Regions from separate parts of the Ruegeria sp. YTSC199 genome, predicted to be linked through region 2. Evidence: riboswitches for the same ligand, from Rfam matches in the RefSeq annotation. Region 2 holds a riboswitch; the other holds the start of a gene.
What was found. A riboswitch is a leader RNA that binds a small molecule or an ion and turns the genes downstream of it on or off. The one in region 2 is predicted to bind thiamine pyrophosphate.
Positions count from the first base shown of each region.

Region 1: it holds a riboswitch for thiamine pyrophosphate, as region 2 does, so the genes downstream of both, thiB (thiamine ABC transporter substrate binding subunit) here and thiD (bifunctional hydroxymethylpyrimidine kinase/phosphomethylpyrimidine kinase) in region 2, are expected to answer to the same signal.

Region 1 is NZ_JBXWMF010000028.1:55,773-64,319, forward strand. Features, by position in the region: gene AC2FEE_RS20955 (proton-conducting transporter transmembrane domain-containing protein) at 1-1,549, shown strand, start outside; gene AC2FEE_RS20960 (YbcC family protein) at 1,564-3,966, shown strand; TPP riboswitch at 4,032-4,136, shown strand; gene thiB (thiamine ABC transporter substrate binding subunit) at 4,169-5,149, shown strand; gene AC2FEE_RS20970 (thiamine/thiamine pyrophosphate ABC transporter permease ThiP) at 5,125-6,672, shown strand; gene AC2FEE_RS20975 (thiamine ABC transporter ATP-binding protein) at 6,659-7,351, shown strand; gene speB (agmatinase) at 7,355-8,320, opposite strand.
Region 2 is NZ_JBXWMF010000008.1:169,390-177,936, forward strand. Features, by position in the region: gene AC2FEE_RS10275 (HesA/MoeB/ThiF family protein) at 1-400, opposite strand, end outside; gene AC2FEE_RS10280 (thiamine phosphate synthase) at 397-993, opposite strand; gene AC2FEE_RS10285 (thiazole synthase) at 990-1,754, opposite strand; gene thiS (sulfur carrier protein ThiS) at 1,757-1,951, opposite strand; gene AC2FEE_RS10295 (FAD-dependent oxidoreductase) at 1,935-2,912, opposite strand; gene thiD (bifunctional hydroxymethylpyrimidine kinase/phosphomethylpyrimidine kinase) at 2,909-3,712, opposite strand; TPP riboswitch at 3,759-3,865, opposite strand; gene dnaJ (molecular chaperone DnaJ) at 3,995-5,149, opposite strand; gene dnaK (molecular chaperone DnaK) at 5,224-7,134, opposite strand; gene AC2FEE_RS10315 (alpha-ketoglutarate-dependent dioxygenase AlkB family protein) at 7,347-7,949, shown strand; gene AC2FEE_RS10320 (ABC transporter permease) at 7,946-8,547, opposite strand, start outside.

The sequences.
Region 1 (8,547 bases), on a different contig from region 2:
GTTGTATCTCTATCTGCCGCTTCTCAGCCCGCTGATTTTGATCGCTGCTGCATTCTATGCCGGGCGTCATCCGGGCCTGCGCCCTGGCCGAGTACCGAAACTGGCCGAAGCCGCGGCCTTTGCCGCCTTTGTGATCGCCTCCGCCGCCGCCATTTTATTGGTGATCTACGGCCCTGGCACTTCAGCCCTGATCGGAGCTTTCGGCGTGGGGCTGTCAGTCCGGCTGGACGCGGTTAGCGCGGTGATGCTGGTGCTGGTCAGCTTCATTGGCTGGATCGTCCTGCGCTATTCAGCGACCTATATGGATGGCGAGGCAAGACAGGGGATGTTCACCCAATGGATGGCCCTGGCGCTGGCCTCGGTCCTGATGTTGGTTATGTCGGGCAACCTGATCCAGTTGTTGGTTGCGTGGACCACCACCAGTCTGGTTCTGCACAAGCTACTGCTGTTTTACCCGGACCGCGCAACTGCTCAACGCGCCGCACACAAGAAGGCACTTGTTGCACGGCTGAGTGAATGCGCCTTGGCCTTAGCCGTGGTTCTGTTGATCGCGGCATCCGGAACCACCGATATCCACACGATCCTGACGACGGTTCAGTCCAACTGGCTGACCACGACGGCGGCGCTGTTGATCGCAGTCGCGGCAGTTCTGGCCTCGGCCCAGTTCCCTGTGCATGGCTGGCTGACCGAGGTGATGGAGGCACCGACGCCGGTTTCGGCCCTGCTGCATGCGGGTGTGATAAATGCGGGTGGATTCCTCTTGATCCGCTTTGCCGATGTCATGCTGGCGGCGCCCGGAGTGATGGCCCTGCTGGTGATGTTGGGTGGGTTCACCGCGCTGTTTGGTGGGTTGGTGATGCTGACCCAACCTGCGGTCAAAACCTCGCTGGCCTGGTCCACCATTGCGCAGATGGCATTCATGGTTATGCAGTGTGGCCTTGCGCTGTTTCCACTGGCGCTGCTGCATATCGTAGCGCATTCGCTGTACAAAGCGCATGCGTTCCTCAGCTCGGGTGAGGCGGTGAAAAACGTTGCTGCCATTCACCGCCCCGGACCCATTGCGGTGCCCAGTGCAAGTAACGTGCTAAGGGCTTTTGGGACAGCGATCGTGATCTATGCTCTGGTCGGGACGGTGCTGGGCTTTGACGGCAAGTCGGTTCAGGCCATTACTCTTGGCGTCATCCTGATCTTTGGCGTGGCCTACCTGCTGGCGCAGGGCTTTGCCGATGCCGCGCCGCGTCAGCTGACACAGCGCACGGCGGTCTATGCGCTGGTGACCTCGGTCAGTTACTTCGGGCTGCAGGTCACTGCGCAGCATGTGACCGCCGGAGCCTTGCCCGCCACCCCCGCGCCGGGACCGCTGGAATGGGCGCTGATCGTGCTGGCCTTGCTGAGTTTTGGGTTCGTTGCGGTGGCGCAGGCGACTTTCACGCTATGGGCGGCGCACCCGGCGGCGGCGGGCCTGAGGGTTCACCTGTCAAACGGTCTTTATGCCAACGCGATTTTCGACAAGTTTCTGGACGGTTGGTCCAGACGGTCCGCAGCCTGAAAGGAACTGAACCGATGTTTGCAAAGCTCGAAGCGTATACCGCGCCACTGCTGGAACTGGTGGCCGAAGCCAAATCCGCCGCTTATGCGATCCCGCCCTTGTTCCCTCTGTCCTCGAATGTCGCGGTGAACCCGTTTCTGGGCCAGAGCGATGAACCGCTTGCCGTGACCTCAGCGCGGTTGGCGCGGGTTGCGGGCAGCCGAATCACACCTGATCGGACACATTGGACTGAAAAGCTGCGTACGGGTGAGATGACCGAGGCGGACATTCTGGATGCGCTTGCCTCAATTGAGGGGCCGTTCAACGTCCCAAGCCTTAAGGATGTCATGATTTCGCTGAAAACGGAGGCACCGCATACCGAAGCCTTACCCACTGTGGCTGAACTGGCGGCCGAGGTTTCCGGTACGGACTGGCCTGCCCTGATTGAGGATCGCATCGGCATCTGGGCGGCCAGCCATTTCGATCAGGGGCAGGCTTTGTGGCAACAGGCCCGGACCGGAGGGGCTTTCAGCGCCTGGCGCGAGTTTGCCTCTCGCGATCTGACGCCGGAAATTCAGGGTCTGACCGGGTTCGGCGCTTTCGTTGCAGGTACCAACCGGTCGCATTGGCGGGCAATTGGCCGGTCGTCCGAACGGCTGGGCCTCAGCACCGAGGCAGCCGCTACCGCCTATCATCGCTGGCTGACTACCTTGGGCGGATGGGCGCAATACGCGCGCTACTTGCAGTGGGAGGCTGAGCTGAAGGGCGAACAGGACAATACCGTGACCGAGCTGTTGGCCGTGCGGATGGTGTTCGATGAGGCGCTGTTCGCGCTTTACGAAGATCAGATCGCCGAGCGGTGGGCAGAGAATGTGGCCGCACATGCGGCACCGGTGACGCCGACCACGGATTTAGTCATCGACGCGGTCCTGCAGGAGGCCGCCGAACGGGCACAACAGCGCGCATTGGCCGAAAGGCTGCAGTCGGGCACCGGGCGCAAAGCCGACGGTCGGGCGCAGGTTCAGGCCGCGTTCTGCATCGACGTCCGGTCTGAGGTGTTCCGCCGCGCGCTTGAGGCGCAGGATACCGGGATCGAAACGCTTGGCTTTGCAGGGTTTTTTGGCCTTGCCAGTGCGCATAAGGCGGCGGGGTCGGATGTCACCGAGGTCCATGGCCCAGTATTGTTACAGCCGTCCGTGTGCTCTCAGGCCAGAGAACCGGCGGGTGCGGACTTGGCCCGTCGTTACTCGGCACGGGCCAAGCGGGCCTGGGGCCGGTTCAAGCTGGCGGCTGTATCCTCGTTTGCTTTTGTCGAGGCGACCGGGCCCTTGTATACCGGGAAGCTGATGCGCGACGCATTGGGGGTTGCCGGAAAGTCTAAGGTTGACCCGGCACCGCAACTGGACCCGAACATCGATTTGGGTACCCGCATAGGCATGGCAAAGACGGTTCTGACGGCGATGTCTCTGACCGACAATTTCGCAAGGATCGTTCTGCTGGTCGGGCACGGGGCCGAGGTGACCAACAACCCACATGAAAGTGCGCTGCACTGTGGCGCATGCGGAGGTCATGCGGGCGACGTGAACGCGCGGCTATTGGCCGGGCTGCTGAACGATGCGCAGGTCCGTTCGGGGTTGGTGGGGCAGGGGATCGACATCCCAGCCGACACCCTGTTTGTCGCAGCAATGCACTCGACCACAACCGATCGGGTCGGCCTGTATGAAAAGGACTTGCCGCCGGGCGACGGGACCGTTGATCTGGCGCAGGTGAAAACCTGGCTGGATGCGGCCGGGCAGCTTACCCGGGCCGAACGCGCGGCACGTCTGCCGCGCGCCAACTACGCAACAGATATTCAGCGCCGTGCACAGGACTGGGCTGAGACCCGCCCCGAATGGGGACTGGCCGGGTGCCGGACCTTTGTCGCAGCCCCGCGCCAACGCACGGATGGGGCGGATTTGGCGGGGCAGGCCTTCCTGCACAACTACGATTGGCGCAAGGATGACAGCTTTGGTGTGCTGGAACTGATCATGACCGCCCCGGTGGTGGTCGTCAGCTGGATCAGCCTGCAATATTATGGCTCGACCGTGGCGCCCGCCCTGTTCGGTGGTGGCAACAAGCTGCTGCACAATGTGGTCGGTGGTATCGGTGTGCTTGAGGGCAATAACGGTGCCCCCCGTCCGGGCTTGCCGTGGCAATCGATCCATGACGGCGAAAGCTATCAACATGATCCGCTGCGCCTGTCGGTGGTCATCGAAGCTCCGCCCGAGGCGATGTCGGACATTCTTGACCGGCACCCGCAGGTGCGCGCGCTGTTCGACAACCGCTGGCTGCATCTGATCGCCATGGACGACCAGGGCAAGCTGGCGTGGCGCTATACCGGGGGTCTGAACTGGGCGCCGATCAGTGTTGCGTCTGATCCGGCCATTGCGGCGGAATAAGTCGAACCCGACCAATGGGCAGCCTGCGAAACGGGTTGTCTTTTGGTCGGTTCCCGCCTAGTCAGAGCCTCACCTCGGGGTGCGTGGCCTGCCACGCTGAGATGCCGTTGGCGAACCCGTTGAACCTGAACCGGCTAGAACCGGCGGAGGGAAAGGTGACGGATTCATCCATCCTTGCCCTCTCGCCGCAATGGAGGATGACATGAAACATCTGATGATTGCTGCGGGACTTCTGAGTGCGACTACGGCCGTTGCGGCCGATAAACCTCAGTTGACCGTGTATACCTATGACAGCTTTGTCTCGGACTGGGGCCCGGGCCCGCAGGTGAAAGAGGCGTTTGAGGCGGTCTGTGACTGTGATCTGAACCTTGTCGGCGTCGAAGATGGCGCGGCGCTTCTGTCGCGTATCCGGCTTGAGGGTGAGAACTCGGACGCGGACGTGGTGCTGGGGCTGGACACCAACCTGATCACCGCAGCCAAGGAAACCGGCCTGTTTGCCCCAAGCGCAGTCAGTGCCGAATATGCGCTGCCGATCGAATGGACGGATGACGTGTTCGCGCCCTATGACTGGGGCTATTTCGCCTTTGTCCATAACGCGGATGCTGCGGCGCCTGCGAATTTCCGCGAACTGGCCGAGGGCGATACCAAGATCATCATCCAAGACCCACGCTCTTCTACCCCCGGTCTGGGGTTGTTGTTGTGGGTCCAGGCGGCTTATGGCGATGAGGCGGCAGACATCTGGGCCGCTCTGTCGGACAATATCGTCACCGTGACCAAGGGCTGGTCCGAGGCTTATGGGCTGTTTCTTGAAGGTGAGGCAGACATGGTCCTCAGCTACACGACTTCGCCCGCCTATCACCTGATCGCCGAGGAAGACGCCAGCAAAGCGGCGGCTGCTTTTGACGAAGGTCACTACATGCAGGTCGAAGTTGCGGCCAAGCTGGCCGGAACCGATCAGCCTGAGCTGGCGGATCAATTTCTGAACTTCATGGTCTCGGACGCGTTCCAGCAGATCATTCCGACCACCAACTGGATGTACCCGGCGGTTACTCCGGCAGCCGGTCTGCCCGAGGGGTTCGACACGTTGATTCAGCCGGACAAATCCCTGCTGTTTTCTCCGGATGAGGCTGCGGTGGTGCGGGATCAGGCGCTTGCGGAATGGCTCAGCGCGCTCAGCCAGTAAGCCCGTGGCTGGGCGTTGGCGCGGCGGCTTTGGTTGCCGCGCTGATCTTGGGGACACTTGCCGCCGTTGCCTTGCGGGCCGATGCAGCGGGTGGATTCGGCCCTGCGGATTGGTCCGCGCTGCGGTTCACGCTTGTGCAGGCGGTGTTGTCGGCCCTGTTCAGCGCGGCATTGGCGGTTCCGGTGGCGCGGGCACTGGCCCGGCGGCGATTTTTGGGGCGGCGGGTGTTGATTGCACTGTTAGGGGCGCCGTTTATTTTGCCCGTCATCGTGGCGATCCTCGGGCTGTTGCAGGTCTTTGGCCGCGCGGGCTGGCTGTCGGACATTTTGGGGCTTTTTGGCCTGCCGCCAATGCGGATTTACGGGTTGCATGGCGTCGTGCTGGCACATGTCTTTTTCAACTTGCCGCTGGCCACGCGGCTGATCCTGCAGGCTTGGCAGGAAATCCCCGCCGAACGCTTCAGATTGGCCGCGCAGCTTGGCTGTGACGGGAAGGCGATCTTCCGCCTGATCGAGTTGCCGATGCTGCGGCGCATTCTGCCGGGCGTTCTGGCGGTTATCTTTGCCATTTGCCTGACCAGCTTTGCCGTAGCGCTAACATTGGGCGGGGGGCCGCGGGCAACAACGATTGAGCTCGCGATCTATCAGTCTTTTACCTATGATTTCGACCTTGGCCGGGCGGCGCTATTGTCCGCCTTGCAGCTGGCGTTGACCGCAGCGGCTGCACTGGCGGCCCTAAAGTTCTCGCGCGGAGACGGGTTCGGGGTCGGGCTGGACCGGGCCATCCGCCGCTGGGATGGCGGTGCGCCGGTGTTTGATGCGTTCTGGATTGTCGCGGCAGCGGCGTTTCTGCTGCTTCCCTTGGCGGCGGTGGTGATTTCGGGGATTTCGGGGGTGTTCGAGATGCCGTCACTTGTGTTCCGTGCCGCGCTGACCTCGGTCTTGGTGGCGGCGGCCAGTACGGCTGTTCTGTTGATGTTGGCGCTGCCCATGGCCATGGCCGTAGCAACCGGGCGGTACGGGATCGTAGAACTCAGCGGTGTTCTGGGGCTGGCGGCGTCGCCTTTGGTGATCGGCACAGGCCTGTTCATCCTGATCCGCCCGGTGGCCAACCCGACCACACTGGCGTTGCCGGTGACGGCGCTGGTGAACGCGGTCATGGCGCTGCCGTTCGCGTTGCGCATTCTGGTGCCCGCAGCGCGGGATGTAGTCAACCGCCACGGGCGTTTGGCACTGTCGCTGGACATGAACAAAAAGGCCTTCTTTACCCGAGTTCTTCTGCCCCGAATGCAGCCACAAATCCGCTTTGCCGCAGGCCTTGCCGCTGCTCTGTCCATGGGGGATCTCGGTGTCATCGCACTGTTCGCTGATCCGCAGATTGCGACTTTGCCTCTGCAGATTTACCGGCTGATGGGGGCCTATCAGATGCAGGCGGCGGCCGGGGCGGCGCTTTTGCTTTTGCTGCTGTCGATGGGGGCGTTCTGGCTATTGGATCGCGGAGGGCGATTACATGCTGAAACTTGACGGTTGCATCATTGAGAATGGCGGTTTCGCCTTGCAGGCCGACTTCGAGGTCGAGGCCGGGGCCAGTGTCGCCATTGTCGGCCCGTCCGGGGCAGGCAAGTCAACGTTGCTTGAGGCACTCGCCGGGTTTCGCGCGCTCAAACAGGGGCAAATCCTGTGGCAGGGTCAGCGCATTTCTGATCTTGCACCGGGAAAACGGCCATTGGCGATGCTGTTTCAGGATGGCAATCTGTTTCCGCATCTGACGGTCGAGCAGAACGTTGCCCTGGGCCTGCGTCCCAACGGACGCCTATCGGCAGAGGAACAATCGCAGGTCCAGACCGCGTTGGCCCGCGTGGTGCTGCCCGGGCTTGAAGGACGCAAACCGGCCGAGCTGTCGGGTGGGCAACAAAGCCGGGTCGCTTTGGCCCGGGTTTTGGTGCAACGGCGGGAAATCCTGTTGCTGGACGAACCTTTTGCGGCGCTGGGGCCGGCGCTAAAGGTCGAAATGCTGGACCTTGTTGAGGGGTTGCTGGCCGAGACCGGAACAACCCTGCTGATGGTCAGCCATGATCCGCGGGACGCCCGCCGCATTGCCGACCAGACCGTGCTTGTGGCCGACGAACGGGCGCACCCGCCTGCGGCGACAGCGCAGTTGTTCGACAACCCGCCACCCAGCCTGCGCGCGTATCTGGGTTAGTCCTTACTTTCGGTTGTGGAAGATGAAGCCAAGGAAGTTCAGCAGGACCTGCGCCGCCAGAATTTGCGTGCTTTCCGTCTGATCATAAGCCGGGGCAACTTCGACCAAGTCGATGCCGACCACATTGCCGCGCTTGCTCAACCCCTGAAGGATCTCCAACACGTCATAGTACAGAAACCCGCCATGGCTGGGCGTTCCGGTTCCCGGCGCGATGGAGGGGCAGAACGCATCGATATCGATGGTGACATAATAGCGTGCACCTTCGGGGATGCGGTCCAGAACACCATCCGGTCCCAGTTTACGCACCTGCCGGACTGACAGGATATCCGAGCCCCGGGCGCGGGCATCTTCATAGCCTTCCTTGGCGGTCGAGGACACGTTGCGGATGCCCAGCTGCGTCATCCCCGAGACATAATCCTTTTCGATCGCCCGCCGCATCGGGTTGCCGTGACCTTCGGTGATGCCATGGCGCTCGTCCACGAAATCCAGATGCGCGTCGATCTGGACCACGTGAATGGGGCCGTTCTTTTCGCAATCATCGGCAAAAGCACGGATGCAGGGAATGTTGACCGAGTGATCGCCTCCGATTGTCACCGGCAGAGCACCGGCGTCCAGGATCTTTTTCACCCCGTATTCGATATTGGTGTGACTTTCCCGGGTCTTGGTGTGAACGATATCGGCGTCGCCCAGATCAACGATCCGCACATCGCCGCCCAGATAGGTGGCGTCGTCCTCGTGGTCATAGGCTCCGGCGTGGCCAAAGCTGAACAGGGTTGAGGCCTCGCGCACGGCACGTGGTCCGAACCGGGCGCCCGAACGGTACTGGCATCCGAAATCAAACGGAGCGCCAAGGATGGCGACATCGGCATCAATTTTGTCCCAGTTCTCGACATAGGGCTTCTTGCCAAAGGTCGCGATGCCGACAAAGGGCAGGTTCAGACGACCCGATTCATAGCCATGACCCGACATGATTTCTCCATACTTTTTGCGTTACCGATGGGACAGTCCCGGCAGAAACTGCGTGAATTGAAGTGACGTCACCAGCAGCCCGGTGACGGTCCGCAGGATGATAAGACAAGTGGGGCACACCGCAAGCCACTGCAGGCACACGCCGCTGAAAAACGGCGGTCTATGCCGTTAATTTGCTGCGGCGTTGATTGGTGTTGTTATGAGTGAGGGGGTGATTTGAGAGATTG
Region 2 (8,547 bases):
AGGTGTCTGACAGAACATAGCTGGCGGCATAGCTGTCAGCACAGTCAAGAACCAAATCAACCTGCTCCACGGATTCAGCCACATTTTCTGTTGTTAGAGTCTGTTTATTGGCAATCACAGTGACTTCAGCGTTCAAGGATCGACAGCGATCCGCCGCAACCTCAACCTTCGGACGGCCGCTGTCTGCCTCGGCAAACAACGTCTGCCGGTGCAGGTTCGACAGCGCGACCTCATCACGGTCCATGATGGTCAATTGCCCTACCCCAGCCCCCGCTAGTAGTGGCAGCGCCGGAGCAGCCAGCCCGCCCGCGCCCACTACCAGAACGCGCGCGGCGGACAGGCGGGCCTGCCCCTCTGCCCCGACCTCGGGCAGGATCATCTGGCGGGCATAGCGGCTCATTGCGTGACCTCGATCCATTGGCGCACACGTGCCTCAGGATCTGCGTTCAGCGTGATATCCGTAACGACCGAGACAATATCGGCCCCCGCCTGCAACACCCCAGACGCACGTTCGACGCTCATGCCACCAATGCCGACCAGAGGGATATCCCCCACACGCGCCTTCCATTCGGTGACACGGGGCAGGCCCTGCTGTTCCCATTTCATCTTTTTCAGGATCGTCGGATAGACCGGCCCTAACGCCACATAGTCCGGGTCCATTGCCAGAACCCTCTCCAACTCATCATCGTCATGGGTCGAGACGCCCAGTTTCATCCCCGCCTTGCGGATGGCAGCCAGATCGGCCGCATCCAGATCCTCCTGCCCGAGATGAATCCAGTCGCACCCGGCCTCAATCGCCAGTTGCCAATAGTCGTTGACGACCAGAACCGTGCCATATTGGCGGCAAAGGTCGCGCGACAGAGCAATCTGTTCGCGCACCACCACGTCGGGTTGGCCCTTGACCCGCAACTGCACCAGTTTCACACCCAAGGGCAGCATCCGGCGCAGCCAGTCCGAGTGGTCGAAAATCGGGTAAAACCGGTCGAGGGTCATGACAAAAACGCCTTTCCGATGACAGGGGTGGAGGGTTCCGCCATATCGCGCGCCTCGATCGGGTCGGCCTGATGGGCCAATTGCCCGGCCTCGATCGCCAGCATCATCGCGCGGGCCATGGCGGCAGGGTTTCCGGCCCGTGCCACCGCGGTGTTCAGCAGAACGGCGTCATATCCCAGCTCCATCGCCTGCGCCGCATGGCTGGGCAGTCCGATCCCGGCGTCGATCACCAGCGGTACATCCGGGAATTCAGCCCGCATCGCGCGCAGGGCGTATTCGTTATTCAGCCCCCGACCCGACCCAATGGGCGCGCCCCAGGGCATCAGCACCTCGCAACCTGCCGCTAACAGACGTTCTCCTACGATCAGGTCGTCGGTGGTGTAGGGGAAGACCTGAAACCCGTCCTCGGTCAGGACGCGCGCGGCCTCGACCAGTTGAAACACATCCGGCTGGAGGCTGTCGGTGTGACCGATCAGTTCCAGCTTGATCCACCTGGTGTCAAACACTTCCCGCGCCATATGGGCGGTGGTCACGGCCTCTTTGACGGTGTGGCACCCGGCGGTGTTCGGCAGGACCAGCACGCCCAGGTCGCGGATCATCTGCCAAAAGGTTTGCCCCGCCCCGGCTTCGCGCCGCAGCGACACCGTGGCAACCCCGGCACCGCTATTGCGAAACGCCTGTTCCAGGATCGCGGGGCTGGGATATTGCGCCGTGCCCAGCATCAGAGGGTTGGGCAGATGGATGCCGTAGAAGCTCTTCATCTTCACCCCCCCTGCATCGGCGCGACAATCTCGACCCGGTCACCGTCAGCCAGTTTGTGGGCAATGCGCAGACCCGAGGGCACGAAATCCTCGTTGACGGCCGTCGCCACCCGTCCTGAGAACCCGCATTCGACCAGCAGGTCCGAGAGGGTTTTGGCGCGCACCTCGCGCGATTCACCATTAAGCTCGATCTTCATCGACCATCTCCGAATGTTTGTTATCCAGCGCCAGATCTGCGACGCCCTGCGCTAGCGCCGGGGCCAACAGATAGCCGTGGCGGTACAATCCGTTGGCATAGATCGTGTGCCCCAGCCGACGGATACGCGGCAGGTTGTCGGGAAAGGCCGGGCGCAGATCGACGCCGATCTCCAACACTTCGGCCTCACCAAAAGCGGGGTTGAGCGCGTAGGCCGCACTGAGCAGCTCCAACATCGAGCGCGCGGTGATGCGGCTGCTGTCCTCGCTTTCGATCATCGTCGCGCCCAGCATGTAAATCCCGTCGCCACGGGGCACGATGTAAAGTGGCATCCTTGGGTGCAGCAGACGCACGGGCCGGGTCAGGGTGACATCCGGGCAGCGGATCACCAGCATCTCGCCCTTCACGCCGCGCAGATCGTGCAGCACTTCGCGGGCGTGTAAACCACGACAGTCGATTGCGTTTTCAAGCCGCGATGGGGCGAGTTTGCGGTGGAATTCTACGCCTTGGTCCACCAGTTGCTTATGGAGGTCCCGCAAGGCCTGGCGTGGGTCCAGATGGGCTTCGTTCGTGAAATGGAGACCCTTGGTGAACCCATGCAATTCAGGCTCTAATTCGGCTATATTCGACTGCTCGACCTCGCTAAACCCGTTGGTCCGCCGGGCAAACCGGCGTAGATCGGGCAGGTCGCGCGGGTTGGCTACAACCAACGTGCCGCGCCGGTCCACCGGCGTTCGCTTCGCCCACCAGTTCAGCGCAGCCTGACCCAACCGCAACACCGGTTCCTCGGCGTTTTCATACTCACACCACGGGGCCAGCATGCCGCCCGCCCACCACGAGCACCCATGCGGACCCGGAGGGCCAGCGGGATCGAAGACCTGAACCCTGACGCCGCGCGAAACAAGCTCGGTGGCCACGGCCAAACCGGCCACGCCCGATCCTATGACCGACCAGACCGTCACGCGGACCAGACCCGGTGAAAATGATGCACTGGCCCGTGCCCCTGCCCGATCATTAGACTGTCCGCCAGGGCAATGGCTCCTTGCAGGTACTCATGCGCCTGCGCGACGGCCTCGGTCAGGCCGACGCCCTGAGCCAGTCCCGCCGCAATCGACGACGACAAAGTGCACCCTGTGCCATGTGTATTGCGCGTTTCCCGCCGAGGGGCGGTGAACTCGGCCACCCGACCGGAGGTATCAACCAGCAGGTCATGGCAGATCTTCCCGTGGCTATGCCCCCCTTTCATCAGCACCGACTCTGCGCCCAACTCACACAGGGAAAGCCCTTGCGCGATCATCTGACCGGGGGTGTCGGCCTCGGCACCACCCAGCAAACAGGCGGCTTCGGGCAGGTTTGGGGTCAGTACTGTCGCGCACGGCAGAAGAAGATCGCGCAAGGTCTGCACCGCGTCCCGAGCCAGCAACGCATCACCGGATTTCGCAATCATCACCGGGTCCAGCACAACGGGGCCATCAAACCCGGCAATGGATTCCGCAACCGTTTGTATAATCTCTGGCGTCGCCAGCATCCCGATCTTGATCGCACCTACGTCCAGATCGGTCAGGACCGCCTCGATCTGGGCGGACACCACATTCAAGGGTATCCCATGCACTGCCGTCACGGCCTGAGTATTCTGCGCCGTCACTGCCGTAATCACGCTGGCACCGTACACGCCCAAGGCGGACATCGCCTTGAGGTCCGCCTGTATCCCGGCCCCGCCACCACTGTCCGAGCCCGCAATTGTCAGGGCGATATGCGCCATATCGTTGCTCCAATTCAAAATGGGCAACGGGGCATGGAAAACGTCTTAGCACTGTGAGACCGTTCCCTACGCCGGTATTGCCCGGATCAGGTTCGATGGGTTAGCGCATTCACGCCTCTCAGCCCTTTGATCAGGGCACCCCAACGGTTGGGCGGACATTCTCAGGGCTTGGCAAAGGAATCAAGGGCCAATTTTGGCGCAGTTGGCAGGAAAACTGGACTTATAGGGTAAAAAAAGCCGGCCCATTGGACCGGCTCATTTTTGCAATTTCAGGATGCAGAATCAGCCTTTCATCCCGTCCCAAAAGGACTTGACGGACGAGAAAAAGCTTTTCGATTCCGGGTGGTTATCCTCACCCAGATCGTCGAACTCGCGCAGAAGTTCTTTCTGACGAGCGGTCAGGTTGACCGGAGTTTCCACGGCCAGTTCGATGAACATGTCGCCAACACCGCCACCACGCAAGGCAGGCATGCCCTTGCTGCGCAGACGCATCTGGCGGCCCGACTGGCTGCCGGCCGGAATCTGCACGCGACCACGGCCACCGTCGATGGTCGGCACTTCGATCGATCCGCCCAGCGCCGCCTTGGCCATGCTGACAGGAACACGGCAATACAGGTTCACACTGTCGCGTTCGAACAGCTTGTGATCCGACACTTCGACAAAGATATACAGATCACCCGGAGGACCACCGCGCATCCCGGCCTCACCCTCGCCCGCCAGGCGGATGCGGGTACCGGTTTCGACACCGGCGGGGATATTCACGGACAGCGCGCGTTCTTTTTCGACGCGACCTGCTCCATTACAGGACTTGCAGGGATTCTTGATGATCTGGCCCAATCCGGAACAGGTCGGACACGTGCGTTCAACGGTAAAGAAACCCTGTTGCGCACGGACCTTGCCCATACCCGAGCAAGTCGGACAAGTGACGGGTTCCACACCACCTTCAGCACCCGAACCGTCACAGGCCGAACAGGCAACAGCCGCAGGTACGCTGATGGTTTTCTGCAGGCCCGAGAACGCCTCTTCCAGTGACACTCGCAGGTTATAGCGCAGGTCGGATCCGCGTGCGGCCCGACGTCCGCCACCAGCGCCACCGCGTTGACCACCCATGAAGTCGCCGAACAGATCGTCGAACACGTCAGAAAACGCGCTGGAGAATTCACCCTGTCCAAAACCGCCGCCGGGACGACCGCCGCCGCCGCCCATGCCGTTTTCAAAGGCGGCATGACCAAAACGGTCATAAGCGGCCTTTTTGTCGGCGTCGCGCAGCACATCATAAGCCTCATTGGCTTCCTTGAACTGCGTCTCTGCATCCGGGTTGTCCTTGTTGCGGTCGGGATGCAATTCTTTGGCTTTCCTGCGAAAACCCTTCTTGATCTCGTCCGCCGATGCGCCCTTGGACACGCCGAGCACATCGTAGTAGTCGCGTTTTGACATCAGTGTTTCCTTCTGCCTCAACGTAATCGGGCCGGCCCGGCAACCGGACCGGCCCGCATTGGCCCGGTTACCCGTTAGTTACGTTTGTCGTCGTCCAGATCTTCGAACTCGGCGTCGACAATGTCGTCATCACCAGTCGGAGCTTCATCAGCTGCCGCTGGCTCATCCTCAGCCTCTTCGGACTGCGCCTTATAGATGGCTTCGCCCAACTTCATGGCGGCTTCGGTGACGTTCTGGATGCCCGACTTGATCTTGTCGGCATTTTCAGTTTCCAGCTCGTCCTTCAGCGCGGCAATCGCCAGCTCAATGGCTTCGATGGTGGTCGGGTCGACCTTGTCGGCATGCTCTTCCATCGACTTCTCGGTCGAATGAATGAGGCTTTCTGCCTGGTTCTTAGCGTCGACCAGCTCGCGGCGTTCCTTGTCGGCTTCCGCGTTCTCTTCGGCGTCCTTGACCATCTTGTCGATATCCTCGTCCGACAGACCGCCAGAAGCCTGGATAGTGATCTTCTGCTCTTTGCCGGTGCCTTTGTCTTTGGCCGAAACCGAGACAATGCCGTTGGCGTCGATATCAAAAGTCACCTCGATCTGAGGCATACCGCGCGGTGCGGGCGGGATATCTTCGAGGTTGAACTGACCCAGGATCTTGTTGTCCGCCGCCATTTCGCGTTCACCTTGGAAACAGCGGATGGTCACGGCGTTCTGATTGTCCTCGGCGGTCGAGAAGACCTGGGACTTCTTGGTCGGAATGGTCGTGTTGCGGTCGATCAGGCGGGTGAACACGCCACCCAGCGTCTCGATTCCCAGCGACAGCGGAGTCACGTCCAGCAGAACCACGTCCTTGACGTCGCCCTGCAGAACACCGGCCTGAATGGCGGCGCCCATGGCAACCACTTCATCCGGGTTCACGCCCTTGTGCGGCTCTTTCCCGAAGAACTTGGTAACTTCTTCGATCACTTTCGGCATCCGGGTCATACCACCGACCAGAACAACTTCGTCCACGTCGGCAGCCGACAGGCCCGCGTCTTTCAGAGCGGCCTGGCAGGGCTTCATCGACTTCTTGATCAGGTCGCCCACCAGCGATTCCAGCTTGGCACGGGTCAGTTTCATGACCATGTGCAGCGGCTGGCCGTTCGAACCCATCGAGATGAACGGCTGGTTTATTTCGGTTTGCGATGTCGAGGACAGTTCGATCTTGGCTTTTTCAGCGGCTTCTTTCAGACGCTGCAGGGCCATCTTGTCCTGAGACAGATCGACACCGTGCTCCTTTTTGAACTCGTCCGCCAGATAGTTGACGATGCGCATGTCAAAGTCTTCACCACCCAGGAAGGTGTCACCGTTGGTCGATTTAACCTCGAACAGGCCATCATCGATTTCCAGGATGGTCACGTCGAAAGTACCGCCACCAAGGTCATAGACCGCGATGGTTTGGGTTTCTTCCTTGTCCAGACCATAGGCCAGAGCGGCGGCTGTCGGTTCGTTGATGATCCGCAGCACTTCCAAGCCGGCGATTTTACCGGCGTCTTTGGTGGCCTGACGCTGAGCGTCGTTGAAGTATGCCGGAACGGTGATGACCGCCTGCGTGACTTCCTCACCCAGATAGCTTTCTGCGGTTTCCTTCATTTTGCCCAGAGTGAAGGCTGAGATTTGGCTTGGGGAGTACTTTTCACCGCGGGCTTCCACCCACGCGTCGCCATTGCCGCCATCGACGATGGCATACGGCACCATTTTCTTGTCTTTTTCGACTTCGGCATCATCTACGCGACGACCGATCAGGCGCTTGACGCCAAAGATGGTGTTGTCGGGGTTGGTGACCGCCTGACGTTTTGCAGGCTGACCAACCAGTCGCTCATCTTCGGTGAAGGCGACGATCGAAGGCGTGGTCCGCGCCCCTTCTGCGTTTTCGATGACCTTCGGCTGCGAGCCGTCCATGATGGCCACACACGAGTTGGTGGTCCCGAGGTCAATTCCGATTACTTTTCCCATATGTTCAATCCCTTTCTCTTCAAGGCGATGTCCGAGGTCCGAACCCGTTATGGCACCCGGCCCCGATCTGATATGCACGAACGGCCCTACACCATCGCGCGTCCCGGCGTATATAAGGGCGTGAAACGAGCCCTGCAAGCGGTGTAAAAGGCAGGTTTTCAGGAATCTGCAGCCTTTTTGGCAAGGTTTTGGTTAGGATTGGGGAATCTTGAATGGCGCGACTACTTTTGCGCGGTTTTGATATCAGAAAAGGCTATCTGGATAACGCGGCCCAAGTGCAGCTGATCGGAATACTGCGCCCGATTCTGAAATCGGCCCCCTTGTTTCGACCAGTGACGCCGTCGGGCAAGGAGATGTCGGTGCGCATGACCTCGGCCGGATCGCTGGGCTGGGTGACCGACAAAGCGGGCTATCGATATCAGGCACAGCACCCCAAAGGGGCGGACTGGCCGGCCATTCCCGAACCCATCCTTGATATCTGGCACCAGTTGGCCAGTTCCGACCGCGACCCCGATTGCTGTCTGATCAACTATTACGGCGAAGGTGCCCGGATGGGGCTGCATCAGGACAAGGACGAGGTCGATTTTTCCTGGCCCGTGCTGTCAATCTCATTGGGGGATGACGCGCTGTTTCGTATCGGCAACCAGACCCGCGGCGGCAAGACCGAGTCGATCTGGCTGAACTCCGGCGATGTGGTGATCATGGGCGGCCCGGCCCGGCTGACCTATCACGGGATCGACCGTATCCGGTTCGGGTCTTCGAAATTGCTGCCCAAGAGCGGTCGGATCAATCTGACTCTACGCGTAGCAGGCTAGCGGCGCGCGCCCCAGCTTTGGGAAACATGCTGACGAGAGAAAAAGATTCCCAAAAGCCCGATCAGCAACAAGGCCAGCCCCACCCAAAGCGCATATTCCCAACTGGTATTGCGGGGAAAGTAGTTGCGGAAGACGAACCCCCGGCACTGGTCGATGATATGAAACAGCGGGTTCCACGAAAACATGGCCAGCGTGGCGCCACCCAATGCATTTGCCACGAACATTTTTCCTGAAAAGATCATGTTCAGACGACGGTAGATATTGCTCAGAATCGTGGAAACGGTCGGCAACCATGGTTTCAAGGCCATGAACACCACGCCAACGGAACATCCGGTGAACCAGGCCAGTATCAACATCGCAAAAGCGCCGCCGGGGTCCTGAATCTCAATCGGCGACACAGCGACACTGTAGAGGAACAGGATGATGATGATCGATACAACCTGCGTATAAAGCAAGCCGAACGCGGTCGCCAGCAACACGACCATCATGTTCATCGGCGAGTGCAGCATCATCGGATTGCCCCCTGTGCTGACGCCCGCCACCGAGCTGACGGATTTGACATGCGTTAAGAACAAAAACACGCCGGACAGCAGATACA